DNA from 3 places in the Bacillus sp. es.036 genome. Region 1 is predicted to be linked to each of the others. Evidence: riboswitches for the same ligand, from Rfam matches in the RefSeq annotation. Region 1 holds a riboswitch; each other region holds the start of a gene.
The links. Region 1 has a riboswitch for cobalamin ahead of ATG70_RS16430 (ABC transporter substrate-binding protein). Riboswitches for the same ligand answer to the same signal wherever they lie in the genome.
Positions count from the first base shown of each region.

Region 1 (6,425 bases):
ATGACGGGGTCACGTTCGTTGGCGATCTTAACTGGACTTCGGAGGCGCTTTTAAATATATTAAAAAACTGCGTGGAGCATACCGATGAGGGTGGAACGATTTCACTCTCGTATTCTGACAATCCGTTATATACCGAAATCATCATTTCAGACAATGGAAATGGCATTCCAAAAGAAGATCTGCCTTATATTTTTAAACGATTTTATAGGGGGAAGAATGCGGGAGACGATAGCGTTGGAATCGGTCTTGCGATGGCGTACAGCATTATCACTAGCCAGAATGGGGATATTGAAGTAACGAGTGAAAAGGGTACGGGTACCGAATTTAACATTAAATTTTATAAGCAAGTTGTTTAGAAAGGCCAGGTGACTAAACTGTCACCTAAGAGTCACTTTAACGTCATTTTAGGCAGATAAACTGAAGGTACATTAAATTTATGGGGGAATCTGCAATGGATATTTTACAAATAGAAAATCTGTCTAAAGTGTATGGCAAAGGGGAAACGGCCGTGAAGGCACTTGATAACGTCTCGTTTTCAGTTAAAAAGGGAGAATTTGTGGTGATCATTGGGCCGTCTGGTTCAGGGAAGTCAACCTTGCTTCACCTACTCGGTGGCGTGGATCGACCGACAAGCGGCAACGTTCTCGTGGATAATACAAACATCTATCAACTCGATGAAACGCAGCTTGCTATCTTTAGAAGAAGGCAAATCGGGTTGATTTATCAGTTCTATAATTTGATTCCCATCTTAACTGTGGAAGAGAATATCACTCTTCCGATGCTACTGGATGAACATAAAGTTGATCAGAAGCAGCTTGAGAATATCGTCGGCACATTGGGCTTACAAAATCGGCTTGGGCACTTGCCGAACCAATTATCAGGTGGCCAGCAACAGCGTGTGTCAATTGGGAGGGCACTCATTAGTAATCCTTCCATTATGCTCGCTGATGAACCGACCGGAAATTTGGATAGTCAAAATAGCAGTGAGATCATGGAACTTCTGAAAATGTTTAATAAAAATTACAACCAAACGCTGATTGTCATTACACATGATGAACGCATCGCTTTACAAGCGGATCGCGTCATTTCGATTGAAGACGGGAGGATTGCCAAAGACGAGGTGATCCGTCCATGAACATCGTAAACAAACTGACCGTGAGGCATTTGAAGGAAAACAAAAGACGGACACTGGTTACCATCATTGGTGTCATAATTTCCGTAGCGATGGTTATGGCTGTCGCGACGCTTGGTGTATCGTTCATGGATCTCTTGCAACGACAATCGATCGCGACGGATGGAGAGTGGCATGTTCAATATGAGAACGTCGATTCCAATCAAATCGAAGCGATCGAAAGCGACAAATCAACCAAGACTCTGATTCTCGCAAACGATGTAGGTTATGCCAAATTAGATGAACCTCAAAATGAAAGCAAACCTTATTTGTTTATTAAAGAATACAATGAGCAGGGATTCAAAAACTTCCCAATCGAAATAAGCGAGGGACGCTTGCCGCAGGAAGACAATGAGATTGTATTGTCTGAAGAAGTTGCGGGGAATGCAAAGTTGAAACACGGGATAGGCGATCAAATCACACTGAACGTTGGCAAACGTCTGATGGAAGGTGTTGAACGTCCTTTTTCTCAAAAAGATCCCCTCCAAACGGATGTAGAAGGTGCAAGTGAGTCATTAGAAAATGAGAACACGAGAACGTATACGATTGTAGGAAAAATCAAACGTCCTACATGGGAACCCGCGTGGGCGCCCGGTTATACGGCGATTAGCTATGTCGATCAAAGCCTTATGAATAGCAAGGACACCGTTGATGCCGTCGTCGTGTTAGACAAAGTGAAACGATCTCTGTATAAGCATGCAGAAACGCTGGCGAAACAAAACAATATTGAAAACGTCACGTTCAACGATGAACTGCTTCGCTACTATGGCGTGACCGATAACGATAATCTGTTACAAACAATGCTACTGTTAACTGGAATTATTATGAGCGTCATCATTATCGGTTCAGTTGCATTGATTTACAATGCTTTTGCAATTAGCGTTTCGGAACGTTCTAGACATTTAGGAATGCTGGCGAGCGTTGGAGCGACGAAACGACAGAAGCAAACATCGGTCTTTTTTGAAGGAGCGATTATCGGCCTGATCAGTATTCCGCTCGGCGTTCTTGCTGGATTTGCTGGCATAGCGGCTACTTTCATGTTCATTAATTCCTTTATTGAAGGGGCTCTTGGGGGTACAGAAAAGCTCCAGGTCGTCGTAACGCCTCTAAGTGTTCTCGTTGCCTGCGGGATTTCGATCATCACGATTTTTATTTCATCCTATATGCCAGCACGCAAAGCATCGAAGATCTCAGCCATTGATGCCATCCGACAAACGCAGGACATTAAGCTATCTGGCAAAACAGTGAAGACCTCAAAACTGATTCGAAAATTATTTGGGATCGAAGCTGAGATCGGCTTGAAGAATTTAAAGCGGAATAAAAGAAGGTATCAGGTGACCGTTTTTTCACTTGTGATTAGCATTATCCTGTTCCTATCGGTTTCCTACTTTACGTCGAATTTAGAAAAATCCGTTGAGCTCTCTCAGCAAAACATCAATTATGATATTCAAATAAGTGGAAACAGCGTTGAGAAAGAGGATCTTGAGCCGTTTACGAACCTTAAGAATGTAACGAATGCAAGTATAATCAACGAACTAATGCTAAACACCTATGTGGATGATGATGCTATTCCAGATGGGCTAGAGAAAAACTTATATCAAGATGAGAGCTTACTGAAGGATGGAAAATACCAATATAATGCGGTTTTACATGGCTTAGACGAACAAAGCTTTAACGAATATGCAAAAAAAGTAGGCATGGATGCAGAGAAACTTCAGGATCCGGAGAAACCGGCCGGTATTTTGATTGAAAACGTCTCTTATATGGATCCTGAGACAAGCAAGATTAAGGAAACAAAGTCTCTCAACGCCAGAATAGGGGAAAGCATCGAGCTATATTCAATGAATTATGAAACAGAGGAAGTAAAATTAATAAACAACGTTGAGATCGGTGCATTAACGGATGAACTGCCAATGGGTGTGAGTAGGTCTGGCGCCGGTGGACTCGACTTCATCGTTTCGGAGGAAACCATGAATGGGCTGATCGATAAAGAAGTTCAAAAAGACGTGCGAACCTCTCTCTATATGAACAGTTCAGATTCAATGGCGACGCAAGAAGCGATTGAAGAGGGGAAACGATCCGATCTGTATGTTTATAATGTTTTTCAAAATAGACAGCGCGACAAGCAGATGATTCTCTTCATGTCTGTCTTCACGTACGGATTTATATCGTTAATTTCACTTATCTCCATCGCAAATATTTTCAATACCATCTCGACAAGCATTTCTCTTCGCAAGCGAGAATTCGCTATGCTGAAGTCCATTGGGATGACACCGAAAGGATTTAATAAAATGATGAACTACGAGAGCATCTTCTATGGCATGAAGGCGATCCTCTACGGGATTCCAATCAGCATTGCGATCATGTTCCTGATGTATTTGTCATTTAGAAATACGTTCGTCTATGGGTTCACATTGCCGTGGATGAGTCTTCTCTTTGTGATCATTGCCATCTTCATCATCGTAGGTTCCGCAATGTTCTACTCCATTAAGAAATTAGAGAAAAATAATATCGTCGATACGCTGAAGCAAGAGAATGTGTAAGGGTGAGTGGTGGAAGGGGAGGTGGAGGTGGGGTCAGGCTCGTGCCTGACCCCACCAAAAGACAAAAGTAGCAAAAGTGTCCTTCAATGAGGGACGCTTTTTTTGCTTTTGTAAGTCTGAGAATTTCTTCGAAGCCTTAACGAATAAGGGGATCGATGTGAATGAAAGCGAAGGGGTCAGAGAGGAGCCTGACCCCCAAAAAAGACAACAGTTCCCCCCACTCATACAATCATGTATAATAAACTTGTTACGAAATTTCATAGTGATCGATTCAGGTGTCTTTTCAATGAAGACTTAAAAGGGAAGCTGGTGCAATTCCAGCGCGGTCCCGCCACTGTAAATGGTCGCTTGCTGCAGAATCCACTGTTCGCACAACGAATGGGAAGGAGCAGCACGCGATAACCATGAGCCAGGAGACCTGCCTGAATCAAGCGCGAACAGCCTACGAGGATAGGGATGTGCGAACGGATTCAGGTGCCTTGATGCACCGTTACTTCCATTCGACCATCTTCATGCCCTCCGGCGTGGGGATTTTTTTATTTTAGAGACATCATTGTACAGGAGGAGAAACACACATGAAAAAGCTTTATTCACTACTCGTTTTACTTTTTCTCGTCACAGGAATCATCGCAGGTTGCGGTGCAAGTGAAGAGAACAGCGCAACAAATGAAGGAAATACGACAACCGATCAAGCTGAATCATCAAAAGATAGCGCTTTCCCAGTAACCATCACCGATGCCCTCGATAAGGAAGTGACGATCGAGAACGATCCAGAAAAAATTGTTTCCCTCATTCCAAGTAACACCGAAATTCTATTTGACCTTGGCGCTGGAGAAGAAGTTGTCGGCGTTTCTGATTTCGCGAACTACCCAGAAGAAACGGCGGATATTGAGAAAATCGGCGGCATGGAATTTAACGTCGAAAAAATCATCTCCCTGAAACCGGACCTTGTACTTGCCCACGGCTCAAGCGCACATAATTCAGAAGCTGGTCTTCAACAGCTTCGCGATGCTGGAATCGCTGTACTTGTTGTAAACGATGCAAAGAGCTTTGATGCAGTGTACGATTCGATCGAAATGATCGGACAAGCTACAGGCGAAACAGAAGAAGCAAAAACAACGATCGACGATATGAAAAAGCAGCTTGAAGACATTCAAGCAAAAGCTGAAGGCATCCCTGAAGAAGATGAGAAAAACGTCTTCGTCGAAGTCGCACCGGCGCCTGAAATTTTCTCTCCAGGAAAAAACACGTTCATGGATGACATGCTGTCGATGATTCACGCGAAAAATGTTACCCACGACGAGGAAGGCTGGAACCAGATCGACCAGGAAGCAATCATTCAAGCGAACCCTGACGTCATCATCACAACGTACGGCTACTATACAGAAAACACTGTTGAGCAAGTGTTAAGCCGCGACGGCTGGCAGGACGTAACGGCGGTAAAAGAAGAGCAAGTTGTCGACGTGCACTCGGACCTTGTGACGCGCTCAGGCCCTCGTCTCGTTGAAGGAGTAGAGGAACTTGCAAAAGCGGTTTACCCGGATGTTTTTGCTGAATAAACGGTTCATTGCCTATCCGATTGCGACAGCGCTCTTAATCGCCGCGATGCTGCTCGGCATTTCCATCGGCACCGTTTCCGTCCCGGTGCTCACCATTTTAAAATTAATCGGAACCGAAGTGCTTCACCTTCCTTCCTTAGGAAAGACGGATCCGATGTTCACAACGATTGTGATGGATATTCGTCTGCCGCGTGTCATTTTGGCAGGTCTTGTTGGGGCGTCTCTTGCGATAGCAGGGGCCGCTTTTCAAGGTTTACTACGTAATCCATTAGCCGATCCATACGTGCTCGGCGTATCATCTGGCGCATCGGTCGGAGCCGTGCTCGTGCTCTTTTTTAACCTATCCATTCCATTTGTAGGGATGTTTACCCTTCCTGTCATGAGCATCGCCGCTTCGATCCTCACGATTTTCCTCGTGCTTTTCTTTGCACGACAAATCGAGCGATCGATGCGCGTGGAGACGATTATCCTAACAGGAATCGTCTTTAGCTCTTTTCTTGGCTCGCTTCTATCGCTCATGATTGCGCTAACCGGAGAGGAACTAAGGCAGATCATCGGCTGGCTCCTCGGAAGTGTATCCATGCGCGGCTGGGAATATATCGGGATTATCTTGCCCTTTTTCATTATTGGCGCAGGCATTCTCCTTTTCAGCACCAAAGAGCTGAACGCCATGTCCTTTGGCGAAGAGCGCGCTCAGCATATCGGCGTAAACGTCGCCAAACGAAAGCTCTGGATTCTAATTGGTGGATCCATTTTAACAGGCGCGGCCGTCGCTGTGTCTGGAACGATCGGCTTTGTTGGTCTCGTGATTCCGCATTTAACGCGCCTCTTATGGGGACCGGATCATCGCCATTTACTGCCGCTCTCAATTTTACTAGGCGCCGCTTTTCTGATCGTCGCCGACTTGATCTCGCGCACGATCATTTCGCCAACAGAGCTTCCGATCGGCGTCATCACATCGCTCATCGGCGCGCCTGTGTTTGCTATTATTTTAATTAGAAGACGGAAAGAAAGTAGAGGATAAGCATGCTTAGCGTACAATCTGTTACAGGAGGATACCCCGGTCACGACGTGCTCAACGACATCTCGTTTGATGTAGAGAGAGGCGAGCTGCTCGGAATCGTTGGTCCGAACGGAAGCGGCAAAACAACG
Region 1 is NZ_PDIZ01000001.1:3,274,381-3,280,805, reverse strand. Features, by position in the region: gene ATG70_RS16445 (sensor histidine kinase) at 1-356, shown strand, start outside; gene ATG70_RS16440 (ABC transporter ATP-binding protein) at 452-1,135, shown strand; gene ATG70_RS16435 (ABC transporter permease) at 1,132-3,714, shown strand; cobalamin riboswitch at 3,971-4,154, shown strand; gene ATG70_RS16430 (ABC transporter substrate-binding protein) at 4,290-5,273, shown strand; gene ATG70_RS16425 (FecCD family ABC transporter permease) at 5,257-6,297, shown strand; gene ATG70_RS16420 (adenosylcobinamide amidohydrolase) at 6,300-6,425, shown strand, end outside.

Region 2 (6,425 bases), on a different contig from region 1:
CTTCATAAATCCGTTCGTCTAGTTGAATCGGTAAATTCCGTTCTCCTAAAATAAGTTCAGCTGTATCACGTGCTCGAATCAATGGGGACGCGTATGCCCGATCAAATGCCACTGAACTAAGAAAGTCGCCTGCATTCTTCGCTTGTGTGACACCTTCTTTAGAAAGCCCGATATCCGTTCGCCCACAATAGAGGTCTCCTGCTGCGTTCCATTCACTTTCACCATGGCGAATGAGGTAAATCCGTGTATGCTTTTGTTCTACATTTATATCCGAATTTTTATTAGTCACTGTTTCTTCACTCTCTCCTACACATTTTCTATCCTTTATTATGGCTATCGAAAGGTTAGGATGCAAGCATCGCAGAATATAAAAGAAGTCCTCTGGCATAGTGTGATGCCAGAGGACAGACAATTATAAAGCCGCCTGGAGACCGGCCTGATTAAGAAAATTCCAGGGTTTATTAAAGTGTGGCTGGAAAAAGAAATCAATGTATCCTAGTTCATCAATTGTCATGCTGTTTTGAATGCACACAGATAGTGTATTAATCGATTGCGTTACATCAGCTTTAGAGATCACCTGCGCACCTAAAATTCTCCTGTTCTCTTCTTCATAGACAACTTTTAACGTAATGACTTCATAATCTGGCATAAATTCAGGACGGTTATTTTCTTCGATTGTGATTGTTTTCACATTCTTTCCCGCACGAAGAGCTGCCTTCTCGGTTAATCCAGTAGAAGCCATACTATAATCAAAAAGATGCAACCCTGACGTTCCTTGAGTACCCATATATCTGATTGTCGGCTCCATAATGTTATGTCCAACGAGCGTTCCCATTCGAACCGCATTTGTAGCTAGAGGAATATAAGCATTTTCGCCAGTTGGATTATAACGAATCGCACAGCTATCGCCCGCAGCAAAAATCGTATGTTGACTCGTTCTCATATATTCATCCACAATAATGGCACCGTTTGGCATCATATCTACTTGACCTTTAAGAAGATCTGTATTTGGACGAAAACCTACTGAAAGGATAACGAGATCTGTTTCATATTCACCTTTAGTTGTTACCACTTTAGAGACGGTCTCTTCACCTTCGAAGCGAGTTACCGTTTCATTAAGAGCAAGCTTTATCCCACGCTCTCTAAAGTCTTCTTCTATAACATTTGTGAATTCAGGATCAAGATATTTACTTAAAATACGGTCTTCTCCATCGATAAGCGTTACTTCTTTTCCATACTTCCGAAAAGCCTCTACTAATTCAACGCCAATATAGCCTGCACCAATTACGGTGACGCGCTTAGCATCTTTCGCTTTTTCAATAATTGTATTGGCTTGGGTGTAATTTTTAGATAAAAGGATATTATGAAGTTGAATTCCTTCAATTGGCGGTACGATTGGCCATGAACCAGTCGCCATCACTAGTTTATCGTAATCATCTTCAAACACTTCGTTTGTTTTTATATTTTTAATACGAATACGATTATTTTTAGAATCAATTTGCAATACTTCGTGCTTCATTTTCATCGTTACGCCCATCTCTTCTAATTTTTCAGGAGATGAGTAGAATAACCCCTGCGGATCCTTTACAACTCCACCTACATATAGAGCAATTCCACATGATAAGAAGGATACATTATCATTACGCTCATAAACAGTAATACTAGCTTCTGGATAACGTCTTGCTATATTTGTAACTGCCGCTGTTCCGGCATGTGTACATCCAACTACTGCTACCTTCATCAAAACTCCTCCTTATTAAATTGTGAATAATTTCACATATAAAACAGTAGGTATGTGATGAATTTCACAATTTCTATATTCTTAGTATACGATATCTCTTCCATAGTCGCAATCAATTTGCTCAATATTTCACAATATATTCTCAAGAAGAAGTCGTATCACTATCCCATCTCTATACAAAGCGTTAGGATAGAAGGAGATTGCTTATACTAACAAAGCGAATAGAAGGAGATGCAGGACGATTGATAAACTTAAGTATTCTTGATCAAGCTCCCATTCCCTCAGGAAGTGACTCATATACAACCCTTGAAAATACACGAAACCTTGCGATTTTAGCAGAAGATCTAGGATATAAACGATACTGGTTTGCAGAACACCACAGCACAAAAGGGCTAGCTAGCACAGCTCCTGAGATTATGATGGCACATATCGCAGCCTCAACAAATCGCATTAAAGTAGGTTCGGGAGGTGTCTTACTCCCACAATACAGTCCTTTTAAAGTAGCCGAAAACTTTCGTCAGTTAGAAGCTCTGCACCCCGGTCGAATTGACCTTGGCGTAGGACGTTCTCCTGGAGGTACAGCAAAAACGAGACTTGCTTTAACAGATGGCGTAAATAAAAACTTAAATGAGTTTCCTCGTCAGTTAAAAGAGCTTTCTCACTACTTAACTGATTCCATGCCTAGCGGACATGAATATGCTGGTATCAAAGCAGCACCACAAACTAATACCCCGCCTTCTCTCTGGCTTCTGGGCATGGGAGAAAATAGTGCAAAAAAAGCAGCAGAGTTAGGCATTGGCTATGTTTTTGGCCACTTCATTAAACCCGATCGAGGAGAAAATACGTTAAAAACCTACTATGAATTGTTCACATCAACCTACTATAGTTCATCCCCATCAGCAATCATAGCGCTTTTTGTTGTTTGTGGAGAAACAGATGAACATGCTGAGGAACTTGCTCAAAGCCAGGACCTCTGGCTTTTACGTGTTGAAAAAGGCCTCGATAGTCGTATTCCCTCTCCTGAAGAAGCAAGGAAATATCGATATACAGCTTCCGAAAAGGAAAGGATAGAGATAAACCGAAAGCGAATGATTATTGGTTCTCCGTCTACAGTAAAAAAGAAAATCGATGACTTGGGCGAGCTTTATGAGACAGAAGAATTTATGGTACTGACAAACTTACACGACCCTAAAGAACGGAAAAATTCATATGAACGCCTTGCACACCTTTATTTATAAGGCTCTTTTCTATTAGATTGTTGCTTTTGAATCAATTATTGAATAAAAAACCACGCTTCGCTAATTGTAGCGGAAGGATGCTCGACTCCTGCGGGACTAGCGGGACAGGTGAGACCCCACAGGAGCGAAAGCGACGAGGAGGCTCACCGCCCGCCCCGCGGAAAGCGGGTAGGAGCGGAAATTAACCGCTTATCTAAAAGCAACAATATCTACGAAAAGAGCCATTTATAAAGACATCTAAAAGACAAACTCCCCTATTCTTAAACGAATTAGGGGAGTTCATCATTATTCAGTTAATTCCGCTCGATGCCGTATGCGATAGAATTCATAGAAATTCTTAACAATGACTTTAATAACTGAATAAAGTGGGATAGCAATCAGCATTCCAATAAAGCCATATAAAGCAGCTGCTACAATGAGTAGTAAAATAATCGTTAAAGGATGAATGTTTAACCTTTTGCCAAGTACTACAGGGGCTACCAGGTTTCCTTCTAGTTGTTGAACGACTATTGTAATAATAATCACATACAACGCTAAAATAGGTTCTTGAGTTAAAGCCACCACAAGTGCTGGGATAACTCCAATGATAGGTCCAAAGAATGGAACCACAGCTGTGACCATAACAAACAGTCCTAATATTAATGCATAAGGTAGGCCAATAATTAAATAGCCCACATACATTAAGATACCGTCTACAATCGCTACAATAATTTGCCCGATGATATAAGCAGATAGCGTTTCATCTATCTTATGAAGAATCTTTCGCCCTTCCCCTTGATGTTTATTAGGGATTAACTTCAACAGAAAAGGACTTAATTTGTGATCATCCTTAAGGAAATAAAACAGAACAAAAGGCACAATGACAAGAACTGTGGTGGCACTTGTTAATGCACTAACAACTTGCATTATATGATCACCCAAATTTTGTGTTAAATTCCCTAAAAAGCCTGTTGCTTTTTGTTGGAGATTTTCTACCGAAAACATTCCCATATCCTTATTCTCCATCATCTTTTCTGCATCTTTTGCTGATTCCTTCAACTTCTCAGGTAATTCCTTTGAAAACTCAGATACCTGGCTTTGAATCGGATTTGCTAGAAAAGTAAAACCTGTATAGAGGATACCTGCAATCGCTAAAAACACGACTAATATCGCCGCAAGATCCGACACATAGGGAATTTTCTTCATTAACTTAACAATTGGCTTAATCGCATAGTATAAAAAGCCAGCAATAAGAACGGGGTAGAAAAGTGTACCGATAATTGTTTTTACTGGTTTTACTAAACCTAACTCCGTTAAAAAGAAGAAACAAATTAATAATAGAATTATACCTGTAATATACTTAAAAAAATCATGTTTAATCCACATTGGTCGTCTCCTTTGGTTATTTCGTTGCACTCTAACTCCTATACCACTCAACTATCTTTTCCTAACTTCGTTTTCAAAAAAAGTTTCTTATTCCAAGTAATCAGGATGAAAACGTAAGAAAGGAGAGACGGATAACTCCGCTCCCCCATTTTTGTTATAACATGGTTAAAATTTCCGCTAAGTTCTTACTTGTTACTTTACGTTCCAATCGTTTTTGAGCTCGTTTTTGCGCCAGCACATTAAGTTGCCTCTCCCCTTCTGTTTCTGGTTCGATTCCAGGGACTTGCATCGGCTTTCCTTCAAGCAAAGCAACAAACGAAATAAAGCACGTAGCTGCTATACGATTTGCACCTGTCAATAAATGTTCAGCGGTTACTTTCACAAAAACTTCCATAGAACTTTTTCCTGTCCAAATGACAAATGCTTCATAATGAATCGAATCTTCTTCGGTAATAGGATGCAAAAACTCAACTGTATCCATTGATACCGTGACGCATTCTAGACGAGAATGCCTTGTTGCTGCGATTGATGCTAACATATCCATGTCCGCAAGTAATTTCCCTCCAAATAAGGTTCCGTGACTGTTCAAGTCCGGTGGAAAAATACGACTGCTCTTATAGACTCTTGATTCGCTTACTGTCTTTTTCATATCCTCTCTCCTTTTCCAAACAATAAAAAATGCATCCTCTTCACATAAGAGCATGCATAACGAATAGGCATCATCTAGCCTTCTCGATACACCCCCCTATCATCCGTAGGTCAATCAGTGCTTTAGAAAAGGCAGGTCTCCTGACTTGAAGCTTCTTAGAACGAATACTCCTTCCCTATCATTGATAAGTGAAATAACGCATCGTTTATACTTCTTACAGTGGCGGGACCGCATTGGATTTACACCAATTTCCCTATTATGTACTGGATCCAGCACACCTTTTCCATATTTATTCAATTGTACTTCTTCATTCTTTACTTCTTTCTTTACAAAGTCAAGACACGTCCTTAATCAAACGTTTGTTTAATCTCTTTTTTTATTAATCAAACGTTTGTTTAACAAAATGTCTAAAAAAAAGACGCCATTTAGGCGCCTAATAGTCATTCACTCGTAGAGTTCTCAACCATATTATTTAATTCTGATAGGCTGTTTCCCTCGAATCGTTTTCCATCAACCAGTAAGGCAGAGGTTGCCGAAACATTTTGCTTGTTTGCATAAGCAAGATCAGCTTCTACTGCTTTTTCACCGGCTCCACCTTTATAGGCAGCAACAACCTTATCTGTTTCTTCCTCACTCACCAATCCACTAAGAGTTTCGGTTAAAAACGACAAAGTTGGTTTGTTTTTATCTACCTGAAGCTCATCATAGACAACGTGGTGAAATTGCCAGAAAACATCGTTACCAAGTTCTTGATAAACCACTTCAGCAAACTCAGCTGCTTTAGTTGAATCCTCACCTACAAATGGGTGCTGAACGAAGTAAAATTTAACTTTCCCCGTAGCAATTAGTTCTTCTTGAATCAATGGAAGGAAAGAATGATTAAATGATTGACAGGAAGGGCACCGATAGTCACCAAAAGCCACCAATTCTACCGGAGCCGTTTCTTCTCCTAGAAAAGGTTGATTTTCTAACTGAAAGCCTTTCGTATCAGCAAATGGCTTAAATCGCATGCTAATAACCAAAAGGACAAGCACAATACCTACAATTAAGAAAAACCATCTGGCACTTCGTTTTAACTTCTTTTTAGGTTTAGCCATTCACTCACTTCCTCTTTAATCCTTCGATTCCGACTCCTGGTTAAATGGTAACGACCTGATCAAGCAGTTGGAAAGGCTATAAGGCCCGCCTCCGCTTAAAAAAAGCGAGACCGACATCGCTAGAAAAGCGATATCTAACTCATAGCCGCCAAGCATACCTGTTGACCTTTTTACTGTAAGAAGCGCGCCGATTAGAATCATAGAAAATAACACGCTAATGAAACGTGTTCCTATGCCAAGAATCATTAAAACTCCTCCAGCTATCTCAATAACAGCAACAACATAAGCTAGAAAACCAGCAATCCCAATTGTTTCAAAGAATGCTATTGTGTTTT
Region 2 is NZ_PDIZ01000003.1:272,425-278,849, reverse strand. Features, by position in the region: gene ATG70_RS20155 (histidine phosphatase family protein) at 1-289, opposite strand, end outside; gene ATG70_RS20150 (CoA-disulfide reductase) at 413-1,741, opposite strand; gene ATG70_RS20145 (LLM class flavin-dependent oxidoreductase) at 1,984-2,979, shown strand; gene ATG70_RS20140 (AI-2E family transporter) at 3,265-4,344, opposite strand; gene ATG70_RS20135 (acyl-CoA thioesterase) at 4,499-4,993, opposite strand; cobalamin riboswitch at 5,107-5,290, opposite strand; gene ATG70_RS20130 (DsbA family protein) at 5,434-6,090, opposite strand; gene ATG70_RS20125 (DoxX family protein) at 6,106-6,425, opposite strand, start outside.
Region 2: another riboswitch for cobalamin. It lies ahead of ATG70_RS20135 (acyl-CoA thioesterase); the one in region 1 lies ahead of ATG70_RS16430 (ABC transporter substrate-binding protein).

Region 3 (6,425 bases), 470 kb from region 1:
GTCAAATTGAGATTGAGGAATACGAATGGTCATTGAGCCAATAAAGGCGTTGTCCTCTGAAAAAGTGCTTTCTTCCACAACATAACCTTCAAATACTTTAGTCGATTCCTTAATTTCATTCATCGCTAGTGTTAAATCTTCCACGCTTAAGGAAAGGGTAGCATTAAAAATAACTTTGCGTTCCTGTTGCAATTCAGGCAATTCCGATGTCGCTTCAGCGGATGAACTGTTTCCTTTTGCTACATCACTCCCTTTATTCTGTTCAGTGGATTGATCAATAGAAGTAACCCGATCACTACTTTCTGTAGAGTTGCTTCCTTCATTTGAATTGCATCCAGCTAGTATAAAGATAGAAGCAAAGATCAGAGAAAGCCATTTTTTCATAGCTGAGCCCCCACTTCAGTTATTTATATGTTAGACGAGACCGAAACTGCCTCGGTTACAGTTTCCGTGATATGATAAAAGGTAACTGACTCAAAAAGGAGTTGCCTTTTGTGCTTTCAATCTTTGAAAATGCGAATGTTGTTGATTTAATGATAACCGTTTCTGTCATACTAGGTCTTTTTCTTATTCGATTTTTAATCAAATTATGGCTTACAAAAAGAGAAACAGAAGAGGAGTATCCAAATGGGATTCGTCCAGCCTTCTTGTCTTTTATCAATTGGACTACAGGTTACGCAATTCTACTATTTGTATTACTTTATTATTCCAATAACAGTTGGATGTTTAGCCCTTTGTTTGCCATTGGAAAGGTAGAAATTTCTCTCTTTCTTATTTTAATTGCTTTATTCATTATTACGCTTGCGAATCGAATTTCAAAAATCGCTACTTCTTTTCTGATGCCCCCTGTTTATGATCGGTATAGCTTAGATACAGGATTGCAATTTACGTTTAATCGGATTTTTCACTATACGTTAATGGTCGTAGCAGTCGTTATTAGTTTAACGACAGTAGGGATTGATCTTAGTGCATTAACCGTATTTGCAGGTGTTCTAGGTGTAGGAATTGGTTTTGGCATGCAAAATATCGCAAATAACTTTATTTCTGGTTTAATCATTTTATTTGAACGGCCAATTAAAGTAGGCGATCGTGTCATTATTAACGACATTATTGGTGACATTGAGAAAATCAATATGCGTGCAACCATTATTCGCACGTTAGATAATGAACGAATTATAATGCCAAATTCCTACTTCATCGAAGAACAGGTTGTCAATCATTCCTATGGCGATTCTCGATTGCGACTTGTCTTACCAATTGGTGTCGCATACGGATCGGATGTCGAGCTTGTTCGATCACTTCTTTTACAAGTAGCTGAAGAAGAAAAGGAACACTCGATGTATGTTCTTGAAACACCGCCGCCTTTTGTGAATTTTCTTGGGTTTGGTGATTCATCGCTAGATTTTCAATTGTTTATTTGGATCTCGTCCCCCAAAGCAGCAGTAGAAACAAAAAGCAGTTTGAATTTCCGCATCAATCGGATTCTCGCAGAAAACAATGTTGAAATTCCATTTCCACAGCGAGATTTACATGTACGTAGCTTAGATGAAAAAGTGATCCAGCAATTAACAAAGCGATAGCGGAAACTCACATCGTTTTCACATCATTCTTACAAATTTCTTCGTAGATTGTTGTCCATAATAGGTAGTGTAAGAACATACCTTCGAAGGGAGATTGATGAAATTGAACAAATGGATGATTGGAGTTGCATCGGTTATGCTTGCGGGAGGAATTGCTGGAGCTAATGTTTATGCAGCAGATGACGAATCAACTGAAATAGACGAAGCAGTAGTAATGGGGCAGGAGGAAATGGCGGGACGTGATGGTCATCATGGAAAAAGAGGTCACTTTAAAGGTCACTCTGAAGAGCGCAAATTGCGAATGGAAACGGCCGAAAAGAAAGATCAGTTAATTGATCTCTTACTTGATCAAGATGCAAGCGTTGACGGCGTTGATGAGCTTCAAAAAGAGCTTGCCGATCTAAATACTCAGTTGGATGCTCTAAAAGAGAAATTCACAGCTGCCCATGAAGAAAAAGAAGCGAAGATGCAAGAGTGGAAAGATAGTGGAGAACGTCCGGAGTTAACGGAAGAAGAGAAAGCTGCACGTGAAGAGGCCCATGAAGAAATGAAAGCAAACAGAGAACAGGCTTCCGAACTGGTTAAACAAAAAAATGAGGTGCTTGATCAGCTAATTGAAAAGCTTAGCTAGTCATCATGAGAGATAGGGAGCTTCCCTATCTCTTTTATTTACGTTGTTGCTACTATATAGATGGATTTACTGTGTGAGAAGCGTAGGATAAAATAGGAAGAAAGTATGGTGGACGAAAGAACGGAGTGAAGAAATGCCACACGTTTTTGTGATCGATGATGAACAAAACATACGTGATATTTTAGAAAAGTATTTAAAGAAAGAAGGGTTTACGGTGTCAACCTTTCAGGATGGAGCTGAAGTGTTAAGTGCTCTTAAAACGAGTGAACCCGATTTATTCGTATTGGATATTATGATGCCTAATGTCGATGGACTTGAACTGCTTCGACGGTTAAGGAAGCAGTCTTTTACACCAGTTATCGTCGTTTCTGCAAGGGATGAAGAACTAGATCGGATCCTGGGGCTCGAACTGGGGGCGGATGATTATTTAACAAAACCGTTTAGTCCGCGTGAACTGGTTGTACGGATTAAAAATATATTTAAACGGATCGATCGAGTAGAACAGGGGCAATCTTCCATACAAATTCATTTGAAAAATGTCCATTTGAATAAGAAAAAACGACAAGTAAAAATAGATGATCAGGAATTAGCATTAACACCAAAAGAATATGATGTACTTGCTTTTCTTATTCAGAACCACGGGCAACCATTCACAAGAGAAAAACTAATTGAAACCATTTGGGGATATCACTATGCAGGTGATGGAAGGTTGATTGATGATCTAGTGAAGCGGCTACGTAAAAAAATGGAAGATGCGGATTATCAAATCGTGACGGTCTGGGGGTATGGTTATAAAATCGATGAAGAAGCTTAAGATCGGCACGAAATTATTTCTAAGCTACGTGATTTTAATCGTGGTTATTCTTGTTATTACGACGGTCTCATTTCGCTACCTTTTTCAAGAATACCTTGTTCGTGAAGCGAGGGATCAGCTTCAAAAAGAAGGCCTTCAAATTAGTCATATGCTTGAAGATCGAAATTGGAAAGGCAATCAGCCGCCGAATAGTTTATTGGATCGTAGAAGGATTGAAATGGCGGGGAATTTAATTTCTTCTCAATTCATTATTTATAACCAGAATGACAGGACGATTTATTCAAATGTCGATGAAGACGTTCAAATGGAGTATGAAGAAAATAAGGGGAAGCTATTTGTTACAGAGGAAGTGCCAATCAATGCCTCTCGTGAGCAAATTGGCCGTCTTGTCCTTTTTACAAAGGTAGAGAGTTTGGAAGGCTTTAATCGAATCATCGAACAGGCCCAGGCGGTCAGCCTCTTCGTTTCTGCGGCGGTTGCGGTACTCCTAGCTGCCTGGATGCAAAGAGGCATAACAGGACCGATTCGTCTCCTGGCAGATCACATGAGACGATTTAGTATGCGAAAGCCACAGCTTCCACTAAAACTTAAGTCAAAAGATGAAATTAATGAACTAGCGGAAACCTTCGAAGAACTAACGGATCAGCTACGAAAGAATGATTTCGACCAAAAAGAATTTCTTCAAAATGCCTCTCATGAACTCAAAACCCCGTTAATGGCAATCCAAGGGAATGCGGAAGGGATTCTAGACGACGTGATTGTCGGAGAAGAAGTGGGGGATAGTCTTGAAGTAATCGTAAATGAAACGCAGCGACTCAAGAAAATCGTGCAAGATATTTCTTATTTAACAAGACTGGAAACAGTAGAAGAGGCTTTCACCTACGAAGTAGTTGACATGCAACTTATTATGAAAGAAGCGGTGACGGCAGTAAAACCATTAGCTTACCAGAACGGGTTAAAGCTAAAATATGATGGTGATTTTGCGGTTCATGTAGAGGTAGACGCAGATAAAATGAAGCAAGCTTTCTTGAATATAATTGGGAATACCCTACGATTCGCCTCATCTCTCATCGAAATTCGTATGCGGAAAGAGGAAAATCAGGTTGCGATCGAAATTCAAGATGATGGTACTGGATTTGGAGAAAATCCCGATCGTGTTTTTGAACGGTTTTATACAGGAGATCAGTCAGGCTCTGGAATCGGATTGGCAATTACGAAAACAATTGTAGAAAAGCATCATGGTGAAATTTACGCAGAAAATCTTAAAAAGGGAGGAAGGGTTATCATCACGCTTCCTTTACCACCAGGATGAAGGTATTAAGTTTTGTGTTCATATAATTTTTGTAGAATTTCTTTGCTTTCTTCTTCGCTTAGAAGACCGAATTTCTGACAGAGCTGTGTGTAGCCAGCAAGCTTCTTAAAGCATGTCGTTTTTTTCATCACACTCACCTTTCTTTCCTTAAGGAAACTTTTTTAGGTGTTAACAATATATGCTTAAACGAAGTGATTGTGATAGGTGTTTGTCTTTAAAGTTGAAATAAATTCTCGTCAATGTAACAATAGAGCTTGTGCAAAAACGATGGGTCATGTAAGATGGTGTTATCAATATTTAGTAGTATAAAAGTGATTTGCATACTATATATGGGGTAAATCTTAAATAATTAAATAGTTGAGTATGCGGTGTCGTAGAACGACTTAAAAGGGAATCCGGTCTGAATCCGGAGCTGTCCCCGCAACTGTCGTGTGGACGAGGCAAGAAACCACTGGAGAATAATCTGGGAAGGTTTGCCGAGGACGAAGCACAAGCCAGTAGACCTGCCGTGTACTCAAAAACGTTTCTATTCTTCGGGGATTGAGGGTGAGAGATGGCATCGGAAATGTGCACGGATGTGCACGTCTAACTTGTCGTTTTCTCCAGGCTCACTCTTCTAAGAGTGAGCCTTTTATAATGGATTCATAAAGGAGAGAGGTTAATGAGCACAGTTGTTGATACGAAGTTAACTACGATGTTGGAGGAAGTAAAAGCCATTCTAAATGAGTATACTTTACTGAGTCGTGCAAGCTTTCTTACGAAAACAATAGATGGCCTAACAGAAAACGCTACGCAAAACGAGATTGACAATATCCTTGTCTTAAATGCATTGGAACGAATTACGGCAGAGGAACCTGATTGGACTTATGTGGCAGCTGCTTTTCATCTGCGTACGCTTTATCGGAATTCTCTTCGTAACCGAAATGAAAAGGAAGTATACGGGAAAGGAAACTTTTATCGGCTTCTACAACAACTAACGGAGGAAGGGATTTATAACGAAGCACTTCTTCAATCTTATTCGAAAAACGAAGTGGATCAGGTAGCGACGTTCATCGCTCCAACACGAGATCGTCTTTTTACATACATTGGCCTTCGCACACTTGCAGACCGCTATCTTGCTACCGATCATGAAAAAAATGTGTTTGAATTACCGCAAGAACGCTTTCTTGTCATTGCGATGACACTGATGATGAATGAACCGAAAGAAAAGCGACTGGAATTCATTAAAGAAGCTTATTGGGCACTATCAAATCTCTACATGACCGTAGCGACACCGACGCTTTCCAATGCCGGTAAAAGTTATGGACAGCTTAGCTCGTGCTTTATTGATACAGTGGATGACAGCCTCCGCGGCATTTATGACAGCAATACGGACGTCGCTACTGTATCGAAAAATGGTGGAGGAATTGGCGCATACCTTGGGAAAATTCGTTCGCGTGGAAGTGATATCAAAGGGTTTAAAGGGAATTCATCAGGAGTTTTACCTTGGATGAAGCAACTAAACAATACAGCCGTTAGTGTGGATCAATTAGGTCAACGCCAGGGCGCTGTTGCGGTTTATCTCGATGTCTGGCACAAAGATGTTTTTGAATTTCTTGATGCCAAGCTTAATAACGGGGACGAACGCATGAGGACGCATGATCTTTTTACTGGTTTGTGTATTCCAGACGTCTTTATGGAAGCTGTAGAAGACCGTGCAGACTGGCATTTGTTTGATCCGCATGAAGTCCGTCAGGTGATGGGATTCTCTCTTGAAGATGCTTATGACAAAGAAAAAAGATCAGGAGAGTTTCGTATGAAATATACGCAGTGTGTGAACCATCCTGAGCTTTCCAGAAAAACGGTACCAGCGATTGAGATTATGAAGCGAGTCATGAAATCTCAATTGGAAACAGGTACGCCGTACATGTTCTATCGTGACACGGTTAATCGTGCAAATCCAAATAAGCATGCTGGGATGATCTATGCTTCAAACCTTTGTACTGAGATTATGCAAAATATGAGTGCGACGACCGTTGAAGAGGAGATTACGAAAGACGGTAAGATAATCATTACGAAAACGCCTGGTGATTACGTCGTTTGTAATCT
Region 3 is NZ_PDIZ01000001.1:2,807,572-2,813,996, reverse strand. Features, by position in the region: gene ATG70_RS14335 (DUF4349 domain-containing protein) at 1-384, opposite strand, end outside; gene ATG70_RS14330 (mechanosensitive ion channel family protein) at 495-1,580, shown strand; gene ATG70_RS14325 (hypothetical protein) at 1,684-2,211, shown strand; gene ATG70_RS14320 (response regulator transcription factor) at 2,345-3,025, shown strand; gene ATG70_RS14315 (sensor histidine kinase) at 3,012-4,337, shown strand; gene ATG70_RS22835 (hypothetical protein) at 4,343-4,465, opposite strand; cobalamin riboswitch at 4,687-4,862, shown strand; gene ATG70_RS14310 (ribonucleoside-diphosphate reductase subunit alpha) at 4,999-6,425, shown strand, end outside.
Region 3: another riboswitch for cobalamin. It lies ahead of ATG70_RS14310 (ribonucleoside-diphosphate reductase subunit alpha); the one in region 1 lies ahead of ATG70_RS16430 (ABC transporter substrate-binding protein).